DNA from 2 places in the Saccharococcus sp. Marseille-Q5394 genome. Region 1 is predicted to be linked to the other one. Evidence: riboswitches for the same ligand, from Rfam matches in the RefSeq annotation. Region 1 holds a riboswitch; the other holds the start of a gene.
The links. Region 1 has a riboswitch for cobalamin ahead of OC538_RS09275 (ribonucleoside-diphosphate reductase subunit alpha). Riboswitches for the same ligand answer to the same signal wherever they lie in the genome.
Positions count from the first base shown of each region.

Region 2: it holds a riboswitch for cobalamin, as region 1 does, so the genes downstream of both, OC538_RS08700 (ABC transporter substrate-binding protein) here and OC538_RS09275 (ribonucleoside-diphosphate reductase subunit alpha) in region 1, are expected to answer to the same signal.

Region 1 covers NZ_CAMPPQ010000001.1:1,935,013-1,939,907, reverse strand. The annotation lists gene OC538_RS09295 (DUF3221 domain-containing protein) at 1-147, shown strand, start outside; gene OC538_RS09290 (hypothetical protein) at 210-338, opposite strand; gene OC538_RS09285 (erythromycin esterase family protein) at 408-1,664, shown strand; partial or broken gene OC538_RS09280 (PH domain-containing protein) at 1,696-2,060, opposite strand; cobalamin riboswitch at 2,213-2,393, shown strand; gene OC538_RS09275 (ribonucleoside-diphosphate reductase subunit alpha) at 2,549-4,771, shown strand; gene OC538_RS09270 (flavodoxin) at 4,756-4,895, shown strand, end outside.
Region 2 covers NZ_CAMPPQ010000001.1:1,817,442-1,822,336, forward strand. The annotation lists gene OC538_RS08690 (adenosylcobinamide amidohydrolase) at 1-574, opposite strand, end outside; gene OC538_RS08695 (FecCD family ABC transporter permease) at 576-1,568, opposite strand; gene OC538_RS08700 (ABC transporter substrate-binding protein) at 1,561-2,538, opposite strand; cobalamin riboswitch at 2,664-2,849, opposite strand; gene argS (arginine--tRNA ligase) at 3,071-4,738, opposite strand; gene OC538_RS08710 (DUF1934 domain-containing protein) at 4,738-4,895, opposite strand, start outside.

The sequences.
Region 1 (4,895 bases):
GCAAAGGCCGTAGAAATGGCCGATGGAAAAACAGGATTTGGCTACTTGGTTATTCAAGAAATTTCTTTTGATGAGAAAGAAATGAAGTGGATCTTTAAAATTATTCAAGGTGAAAAGGAAGCAACGTTGGAAGTTGCAGATCAATAAAATTTAGAGCAACCGTCACTTGTGGCGGTTGTTTTTTTATGAGAAAAATGAGCGAATTGTAGTCAATCGGTGATAAATTCACCAGAATCGGTGGTAAAGTGCTGCGAATCGGTGTAACGGGCGTAGAATCGGTGGTAAACGTCCGAGAATCGGTGATAAACCTTGGCAATTCGGTGATAACCATTTTCCATCTTAGAAAACCTCCCCCTCGGTTTCCATCCACCGACCTTGGGTATGCTATCAGCAAAGGAGGGATAAAATTGTCGAAAAAACTACAGTCTGCTATTCGAGAGCACGCTTTCCCGTTGAATGATCAAGCACTTACTACGATTGTGGACGCAATTGGGGATGCACGGATTGTCCTTCTAGGCGAAGCGACGCATGGAACTTCAGAGTTTTACAAAGTTCGCGCGGCATTATCAAAACGACTTATTCAGGAAAAAGGATTCACTATAATTGCAGTTGAGGGAGATTGGCCATCCGCTCAGGCGGTTAATCGTTATGTGAAAGGATTCGATGAAGAGGGGAAATCCGCTCACCAAATACTGGCACAATCCTTCAATCGCTGGCCTACATGGATGTGGGCGAATGAAGAAGTTGCAGAGCTTGTCGAATGGTTGAAGAGTGACAATGACGGAAAGGATGCAGCCGAAAAGACAGGGTTTTACGGTATCGATATGTATAGCCTTTATGAGTCCATTGATGAAGTGCTTCGCTTTCTCAAGGAAAATCCGCAGTATAAAACCGATTTGGAGTTGGCAAAGAAGGCATTCTCTTGTTTCGAGCCGTATAATCGGATGCCTGAGCATTATGCGCTGTCGACAGCCCATTTCACAGGTGAATGCATTCGCGAGGTCACAAACTTGCTGACGACGATCCGCAGTCATGAAGATCTTTATTCGAATGAACAGGAGAAGGACTTGAATGTGACGATGAATGCTTTAGTCGCGAAAAATGCTGAATCATATTATCGCGCAATGATGCAGGACGACGCCATCTCGTGGAATATACGCGATATGCATATGGTGGAGGCAATCAATGAAATTCTGAACTATCACGGAAGCGATGCGAAAATCATCATTTGGGAGCATAATACCCATGTCGGCGATGCGTCGGAAACATCGATGGCCAAGCACGATATGATCAATGTCGGTCAGCTCGTCCGGGAAAAGTATGGCAGAGAAGAAACATTTGCCATCGGTTTTGGAACATATGAAGGGACGGTCATTGCCGGCGAAAGCTGGGGCGAGCCGTTCCAAAAGATGAATGTGCCACCAGCCACGCTCAATTCATGGGAAGGGCAGATGCATGCAGCTAAACCTGAGGATCAAGTGATACTATTCACGGAGGAAAACCGTCATTTATTCAATGAATGGATCGGCCATCGCGCAATTGGGGTCGTCTATAATCCGGAGTTCGAGGCGTATGGGAACTATGTGTCGTCGCGCGTTGGTAATCGATATGATTCTTTTATTTTTGTGGATCAAACAAATGCGCTGAAACCATTCAACAAATAAGAGCCATGCCTCGATTGCACGGCTCTTTCCTTTAAAGTATGGCATTCGCTATGATTTTATCAAGTTTACGGATATCGACTTTTTTACTCAGATTCAATTTGAGTTTTCCTGCCTTTGTCCATAGTTCGATTTCTGCGTTAAAATCGATCCGACCCGCATTTTCACTGGAATACATAGTAATCGATTTGAATGGGATTGTGTAGATTCCACCTTTTTACCTGTAAGTCCTTGCTTGTCCGCGATGATGAATCGTTTATTTGTAACGACTGCAACGTCACGAATTGTTTTATACGCAACCTCGGCCACTTCACCGTCAATAAGCAAATCCTTAATCTCCTCCGGAACTGGAACTTCTTCTGTAAACGTCCAAGCCATCAGTGCAGTTAAATCAGCCATTGGAACCCCTCCTTTTATTTTATAATTTTATCATCACATATGTGAGTATAGAAGTATAGAAGGATATTGAATTCTGGAAAAATATCTTTCTACCTATTTACGATTAAAACACAACATGTTAGGGTAATAGATGTACATAGCACACAACATATAGTATCGAACGATGGAATGGTACCGTTATCGGTTTAAAAGGGAATCCGCAAATCGGAGCTGTCCCCGCAACTGTAAACGCAGACGACCGTCTCAAAAACCACTGCAGCATGTAGCTGCGGGAAGGGGAGATGGAAGGAGGAAGCGTTAGCCAGTAGACCTGCCGTCCATCGTCCAGCGACACTTTCTTCGGGGGTTGAGAGGTGGAAGCGAGCGGGTTTTTGCTTTCATTTTTCAAGAGGGACCCGATCTGTTTCCTAATCTAAATCCATGAGCGATGACTCTACCGAAAAGGTGGAATCATCGCTTTTTTCATTGCCAAGCCTAACTTAAAGGAGATGGATGATGTGACGATTATCACTGAAACAACAGGCATTATGGACAAGCTTCTAGCGGAATTTGGTGCGGAGAAGTTGGAGCCGCTTTTGACGGCGAGTTCGCGTTGGAAGGAGCGGCACCCTGAAGGGACTGACTCCGATTGGTCGAAAGCGATGATTTTGGAGGCGCTCAGCAATATTGACGAAGCGTCAGCATACTGGACATTCGTTGCTGCGCGAATCTATTTGCAGGAAGTTTATTTCCGCCAGGAAAGTGTAAGGGGGGCGAAAGCGTATACGGATTTTGCCGACAATGTGGAGCGGCTCATTAAGAAAGGCTTGTATACATCTGTTTTGATTGAAAAATATTCCCGCGATGAATTGGAGGAGGTAGGAAAGTTCCTAGAACCAGAGCGGGACAAGCTGTTCACGTATATTGGATTGAAAACGCTTGTGGATCGGTACGTTGCGGTTGATTTCAATAAAGATCCTGTCGAATTGCCGCAGGAACGTTGGCTCATCATCGCGATGACGCTCATGCAAAATGAAACTGAGAACCGCCTCGGGAAAGTGGCGGAGGCGTATTGGGCAATGAGCAACCTATATATGACTGTAGCGACGCCTACGCTTTCGAACGCAGGCAAGCCGCATGGCCAGCTGTCCAGCTGCTTCATTGATACGGTCGATGATTCGCTGCAAGGCATTTATGATAGCAATACCGATATTGCCAATCTATCGAAATATGGTGGGGGCATCGGAGTTTACATGGGCAAGGTCCGTTCGCGCGGTTCTTCGATAAGAGGATTCAAAGGGGCTTCGAGTGGCGTCCTGCCTTGGATTAAGCAGCTGAATAATACAGCCGTCAGCGTTGATCAGCTCGGCCAACGTCAAGGAGCAATCGCCGTTTACCTCGATGTATGGCATAAAGATATTTTCACATTTCTTGATCTGAAGCTGAACAATGGAGACGATCGCTTGCGTGCACATGATATTTTCACTGGCGTCTGCTTGCCGGATATTTTCATGGAGCAAGTCGAAGCCCGTGGTGATTGGCATTTATTCGACCCACATGAAGTGCGTACAGTAATGGGGTATTCATTGGAAGATCATTATGATGAAACGAAGGGAACCGGTTCGTTCCGCGTGAAGTACGAGGAATGTGTCAACCATCCCGAACTGACGAAAGAGACCGTCCCGGCGATTGAAATTATGAAACGCATCATGCGCAGCCAGCTCGAAACAGGGACGCCGTTTATGTTTTACCGTGATGAAGTGAATCGGGCGAATCCGAATAAGCATGAAGGTATGGTGTATTCGAGTAATCTGTGTACAGAAATAACTCAAAATCAGAGTCCGACACAATTCGAGTCCGTCTCGCTCAAAGAAGATATCGTCATCACCCGTTCGAAGCCCGGCGATTTTGTCGTATGCAATTTGTCGTCCGTAAACCTTGGACGTGCTGTTCCTGCGGATGTATTGGAACGGCTCGTCACAATCCAAGTCCGCATGCTCGACAACGTCATTGATTTGAATAAAATACCGGTCGTGCAGGCGCAACGGACGAATGCCCGTTACCGGGGTATCGGACTCGGGACGTTCGGTTGGCATCATTTGCTTGCGTTGAAGAACATCCAATGGGAATCGGATGATGCGGTAGAGTTTGCGGATGAGCTCTATGAGAAAATAGCGTATTTAACGATTAAAGCTTCAATGGAACTGGCAAGTGAAAAAGGGGCGTATCCTTTATTCGAAGAATCGGATTGGCAAACAGGGGTTTATTTCGAGCAACGTCAATACGACTCGAAGGAATGGCGTGACCTGCGCTTCGATGTTGCTACGAACGGCATCCGGAACGGTTATTTGATGGCAGTTGCGCCGAATAGCTCGACGTCAGTCATCGCTGGATCTACGGCTTCAATCGATCCAATATTTAAACCGTTTTATCATGAGGAAAAGAAAGACTACAAGCTGCCGGTCATTGCGCCAGATCTTGATCACAACACATATGACGTATACCGCCGCTCCGCGTATATTGTCGATCAGCGCTGGTCCATCAAGCAGAATGCTGCAAGACAGCGCCATATCGACCAGGCGATCTCGTTCAATATTTACGTGCCGAACAATATCCGCGCATCCGTCCTCCTCGATTTGCATATGCAAGCGTGGAAATCTGGCATGAAAACGACGTATTACATGAGATCGACGGCATCTGACATCGAGGAGTGCGAATGGTGTCATTCCTGATAGCCTATGCTTCATGGAGCGGCAATACGGAGGAAGTGGCGGAAATTGTGGAGGAGACGCTGCTGTCTGAAGGGATGGATGTGACGGTGCATCGGATCGGAAGTGGTCCGGTACCGGATCCACG
Region 2 (4,895 bases), 120 kb from region 1:
CCGTGACGCCTTTTTCGATCGCATGATTGCGGATCGTGTCGAGCAGTTGCTGTTGGTGGGCGATGTCGAGATGGTTCGTCGGTTCGTCGAGCAGGAGGATCGGTGCTTCTTGCGCAAGCGCCTGTGCGACGAATACCCGCTGCTGTTCGCCGCCTGACAGCAGTTCGATCGCTGTGTCTTTATAGCGGGTGATGCCGGTATATGCAAGCGCCTCGGTCACCGCCCGCTCGTCTTCATCGGACCATGATGAAAAAAGGCCGGTCTGATGCGGATACCTGCCGAGCGCGACGGTGTCTTTCACGGTATGCGAGAAGGCGTGCGCATGGAGCTGCGGAAGGACGGCGACTTTCTTCGCGAATTGCTTTTGGGAATAAACCGCGGCGTCCTGACCGTCGATGTTGACGGTCCCTTCTTGCTTCGGCAAGATGCCTGAAATGATTTTCAGCAGCGTTGATTTCCCGCTTCCGTTCGGGCCGAGGATGCCGAGGATTTCCCCTTTATTCACACGGAATGAGATATTTTTGACGATCGGCTCCTTGCCGTATCCCCCCCTGAGGTTATCGACTTGCAGCATATTACATGGCCCCTTTCCTTCTCTGTCTGTAGAAAATGTACGCGAATACCGGCGCTCCGATGAACGCTGTAATGACGCCGACCGGTAGCTCCGAAGGCGAAATGATCGTCCGGGCGATGAGATCGCAGATGATGAGCAATGTTGCGCCGTTCAGGAACGATAACGTAAGCAGATGCCGGTGATCGGAGCCCCACATGAGGCGAGTCATATGAGGGACGACGAGACCGACGAAGCCTATTGTTCCGGATACCGCGACCGCTGAACCCGTCAGGATAGAACCGCCGATCAGGATCATGAATTTCCGGCGCTTGACGTTGACACCTAAATGATGAGCGCGTTCCTCGCCGAATAGCATCGCGTTCAATTCCCTCCGGTTCATCCACAGAATGAAGGAACCGATGACGACGAACGGCAACACCATGATGATATAGTTCCAGCCGCGCATCGAGACGCTGCCGAGGAGCCAGCCGATGATTTGCCGTAGCTCTTCGCCGGTAAGGGCGATCATAAGCGACAGGACGGAGCCCAGAAATGATCCGAAGATGATTCCGGTTAATATGATTGTCTCCATTTTCATCGAGCGGTCGACGAGCCTTGCGAAGCCGATGACGAGGAACATCGTCAAGGCGGCCCCGGTCATGCTGAAAACGGGCAATGTGTATGTGCCTAGGATTGGAATCGATAAACCGAAAAAGAGTGTCACGACAGCACCGACCGAGGCGCCGGATGACACTCCGAGGGTGTAGGGATCCGCGAGCGGGTTTTTCAGCAATCCTTGGAAAGCGGCGCCAGCGATTGCGAGCGACGCGCCGACGAGCCCGGCTAAGATGACGCGGGGCATCCGGATTTTCCATAGGATATTTGAAGCGGTCGTATCCGACGAATCCCAAAATGTGCTGATCGGAATTTTGACGGTTCCAATCGAAACACCGAGCCATACCGCCACGATAAGCGTGGCGGCGGACACGATGTAGGCAAGTGTTGCTTTATTCACCAAACAACTCCGGATAGATGGCTTTTGCCACTTCTTCAAGACCTAGTGCGAGGCGCGGACCTGTGCGGCTCGTCAAGTTTTCATCGACTTGGACGACAGCGTCTTCTTTGACAGCTGTAATGTCAGCGAAGCCGTCACGGTTTTTCACGCTTTCGACGATATCCGGCACGTAGCTGTACATGACGATGATGACGTCAGGGTTCTGTTTGACGATCTCTTCGGGGCTGATCATGACCCAGTTGTCTTCTGTTACAACGTTTTCCGCACTGATCATGTCGAGGATTTCCTGCATGAATGTATTTTTGCCCGGTGTATAAATTTCAGGCGCATCAGATGTTTCAATGAATACGCGTTTCATGTTCTTCGCTTTGACCTTGTCTGTTTTCGCAAGGACTTCTTCGACTTTCGCTTTCATGTCCTCGACGATTGTTTCAGCCTCATCCGTTTTGCCAGTTGCCTGGCCAATCGTTTTGATCGTTTCATATGTTTGATCGAAGTTCGTTGCATTTTTTACGACGAATACGTTGATGCCTGCATCGCGAAGCTGTTGTAGCCCTTCGTCAGATGTGCCAAGCATGGATTCATGGGCGAAGACGATGTCCGGAGTCATTGAGACTATCTTTTCGACGTTGAATTCCTGTCCGCCGATTTTCTCTTTCTCCAATGCCTCTTCCGGATAGTTATCCCAGTCGTTGACGCCGACAATTTCATCGTTTAAGCCAAGCGCGAACAGGATTTCCGTGTTGCTCGGAATCATGGAGACGATTGTTTCAGGGGCTTTTTCGAGTGTGATTTCATTGCCGACCGCGTCAGTGAGCGTGATTGGGAATGCAGCTTCCGCCGTTTGCTCTTCTTTCTGTGTATTTTCCGTTGCCGATTTGTTGTCCTTCTCTGCGTTGTCCGTGCCGCATGCCGCGAGCAGGAACGTTGCAAGGATTGCTGTTAGCCAAAGTTGCCAAGTCTTCTTCATTCCGATTTCCTCCTGTTTGTTCCAAATAAAAATCCCCCGTTTTGTGGACGGAGGAATGTGTTTAGTAAAAATACAGCGGATGTTTATATGTACGCGCCGATTTCCACCAAACCTATCCTCGTAGGGTACGGGTGACTCATGAAGGCAGGTCTCCTGGCTTATGCTCATCGCGTACTGCGCCTTCCCGGAAAATATCCAGTGGCATGTTGCAGCTTGCGAGCACTTACAGTGGCGGGACCGCGCCGGATTTGAACCGGCTTCCCTTTTAACCCCGGCGTTGACGGCGGGGCACCTTCATGTTTGGTTATGTAATTGTGATTCGAGTTTAATTATACTATAGATTTGTGCGATGTCGAGGGGGTGCATTTTCTTCAGTCGTTATTCGCGTTTATGCGTACTTATTAGGATTTATGCGTCATTCATAGCGTTTATGCGTTTTTCAGCAGATTTATGCGTATTTCACAGCTTTTATGCGTATTTGTGCACAAAAACGCCCCTCCACCGATTGGTCGGGCGGAGGGGCGCATCATTATTACATTCTTTCCGGTGCTGCAACGCCAATGAGTTTCAACGCATTCGCAATCGTCGTGCGAGTTGCTGTGATCAATGCAAGACGTGCTTCGGACAAGTCGCGGTTATCCGGGTCGAGCACTTTCTCAGCATTGTAGAAGCTATGGAATTCCGCGGCCAACTCCTGGATATAGATTGTTATCCGGTGCGGCGAGCGCATTCTTGCTGAATCGCTGACGGCACGCGGGAAGTCGCCGAGTTTCTTCAAGAGTGATAATTCCTTCTCTGTCTGCAATAAATCCACGTGATCCGTCGAAGCCGCAAGATTCGTTTCTTCAGCCTGGCGAAGGATCGATGAAATGCGGGCATGCGCGTATTGCGCGTAGTACACCGGGTTTTCATTCGACTGCGAAATTGCTAAATCAAGATCGAAGTCCATTTGCGAATCGGCGGAACGCATTGCGAAGAAATAGCGGACGGCGTCCAATCCGACTTCTTCGACGAGTTCGCGCAGTGTGACCGCTTTTCCGGTACGCTTACTCATTTTGAATTTCTCGCCGTCTTTGTACAGCTGCACCATTTGGGCGACTTCCACTTCGAGCGTGTCGCGGTCGTAACCGAGCGCCTCAATCGCCGCTTTCATCCGTGGAATATAACCATGATGGTCCGCTCCCCAGATGTTGATGAGCTTGTCGAAGCCACGACGGAGCTTGTCTTCGTGATATGCGATGTCCGGCGTCAAATACGTGTACGTACCGTCATTTTTAATAAGGACGCGGTCTTTATCATCCCCGAATGTCGTTGAACGGAACCACGTCGCGCCATCCTCTTCATACACATGCCCGTTCTGACGCAATTTATCGAGCGCGATGCCGATTTTCCCGTCCGTATAAAGCGATGTTTCCGAGAACCAGTTGTCGAAAGGCACGCGGAAATCTTCCAAGTCCTTTTTCAGCTTCGCCAATTCGAAATCAAGGCCATATTTCCTGAAAAACTCCTGGCGTTCCTTTTCCGGAGTGTTCACGTACTGATCGCCGAACTCCTCAGCAAGCTTCTCACCGATATCGATGATGTCCTGTCCCTGGTAGCCATCTTCCGGCATTTCTTTTTCGAGATCCAATGCTTGGAAGTATCGCGCCTCGACTGAAAGGGCCAAATTATTCACTTGATTGCCCGCGTCATTAATGTAATATTCCCGGGATACATCGAAGCCTGCAAAATCGAGGATATTGCACAATGAATCACCGATGGAAGCACCCCGCGCATGACCGAGATGCAAGTCGCCCGTCGGATTTGCAGAGACGAATTCAACTTGGACCTTTAGGTTTTCGCCATACGTTGAACGTCCATAATCCGCTCCTTGGGCAAGTACTGTTTTGACGACTTCCCCTAAGTAATCGCTTTTCAGCTTGATATTAATGAATCCTGGACCCGCAATTTCCATTGATTTAATGGAAGTCGAAGATGTGTCCAATTTCTCGAGAATGGCTTCCGCGATTGCACGGGGCGGCTTTTTCGCGAGTTTCGTCAACTGCATCGCGATATTCGTCGCATAGTCGCCGTTCTCTTTGTTTTTCGGTGTTTCTAGAATGATGTCCGGCATTGCCGATTCATCTGCAAGTCCGGAAGCGATAACCGCCTCGCGGAATGCGTCTTTAATTTCCTGTTGGATCTTTTCAACTGCGTTCATTATTGTCCCTCCGTATATGTAATGTTCAGTTCATGTCTGCCTAACAATGCGCCTTCTGCATGCAGTTCATAATGAGCTATGAATTTGTCCGCTCCAACTTCTAGCTTCGTCGTCTTCACGAGAAGATCGAAAGTGGCGGGACCATTTCCGTACGAGC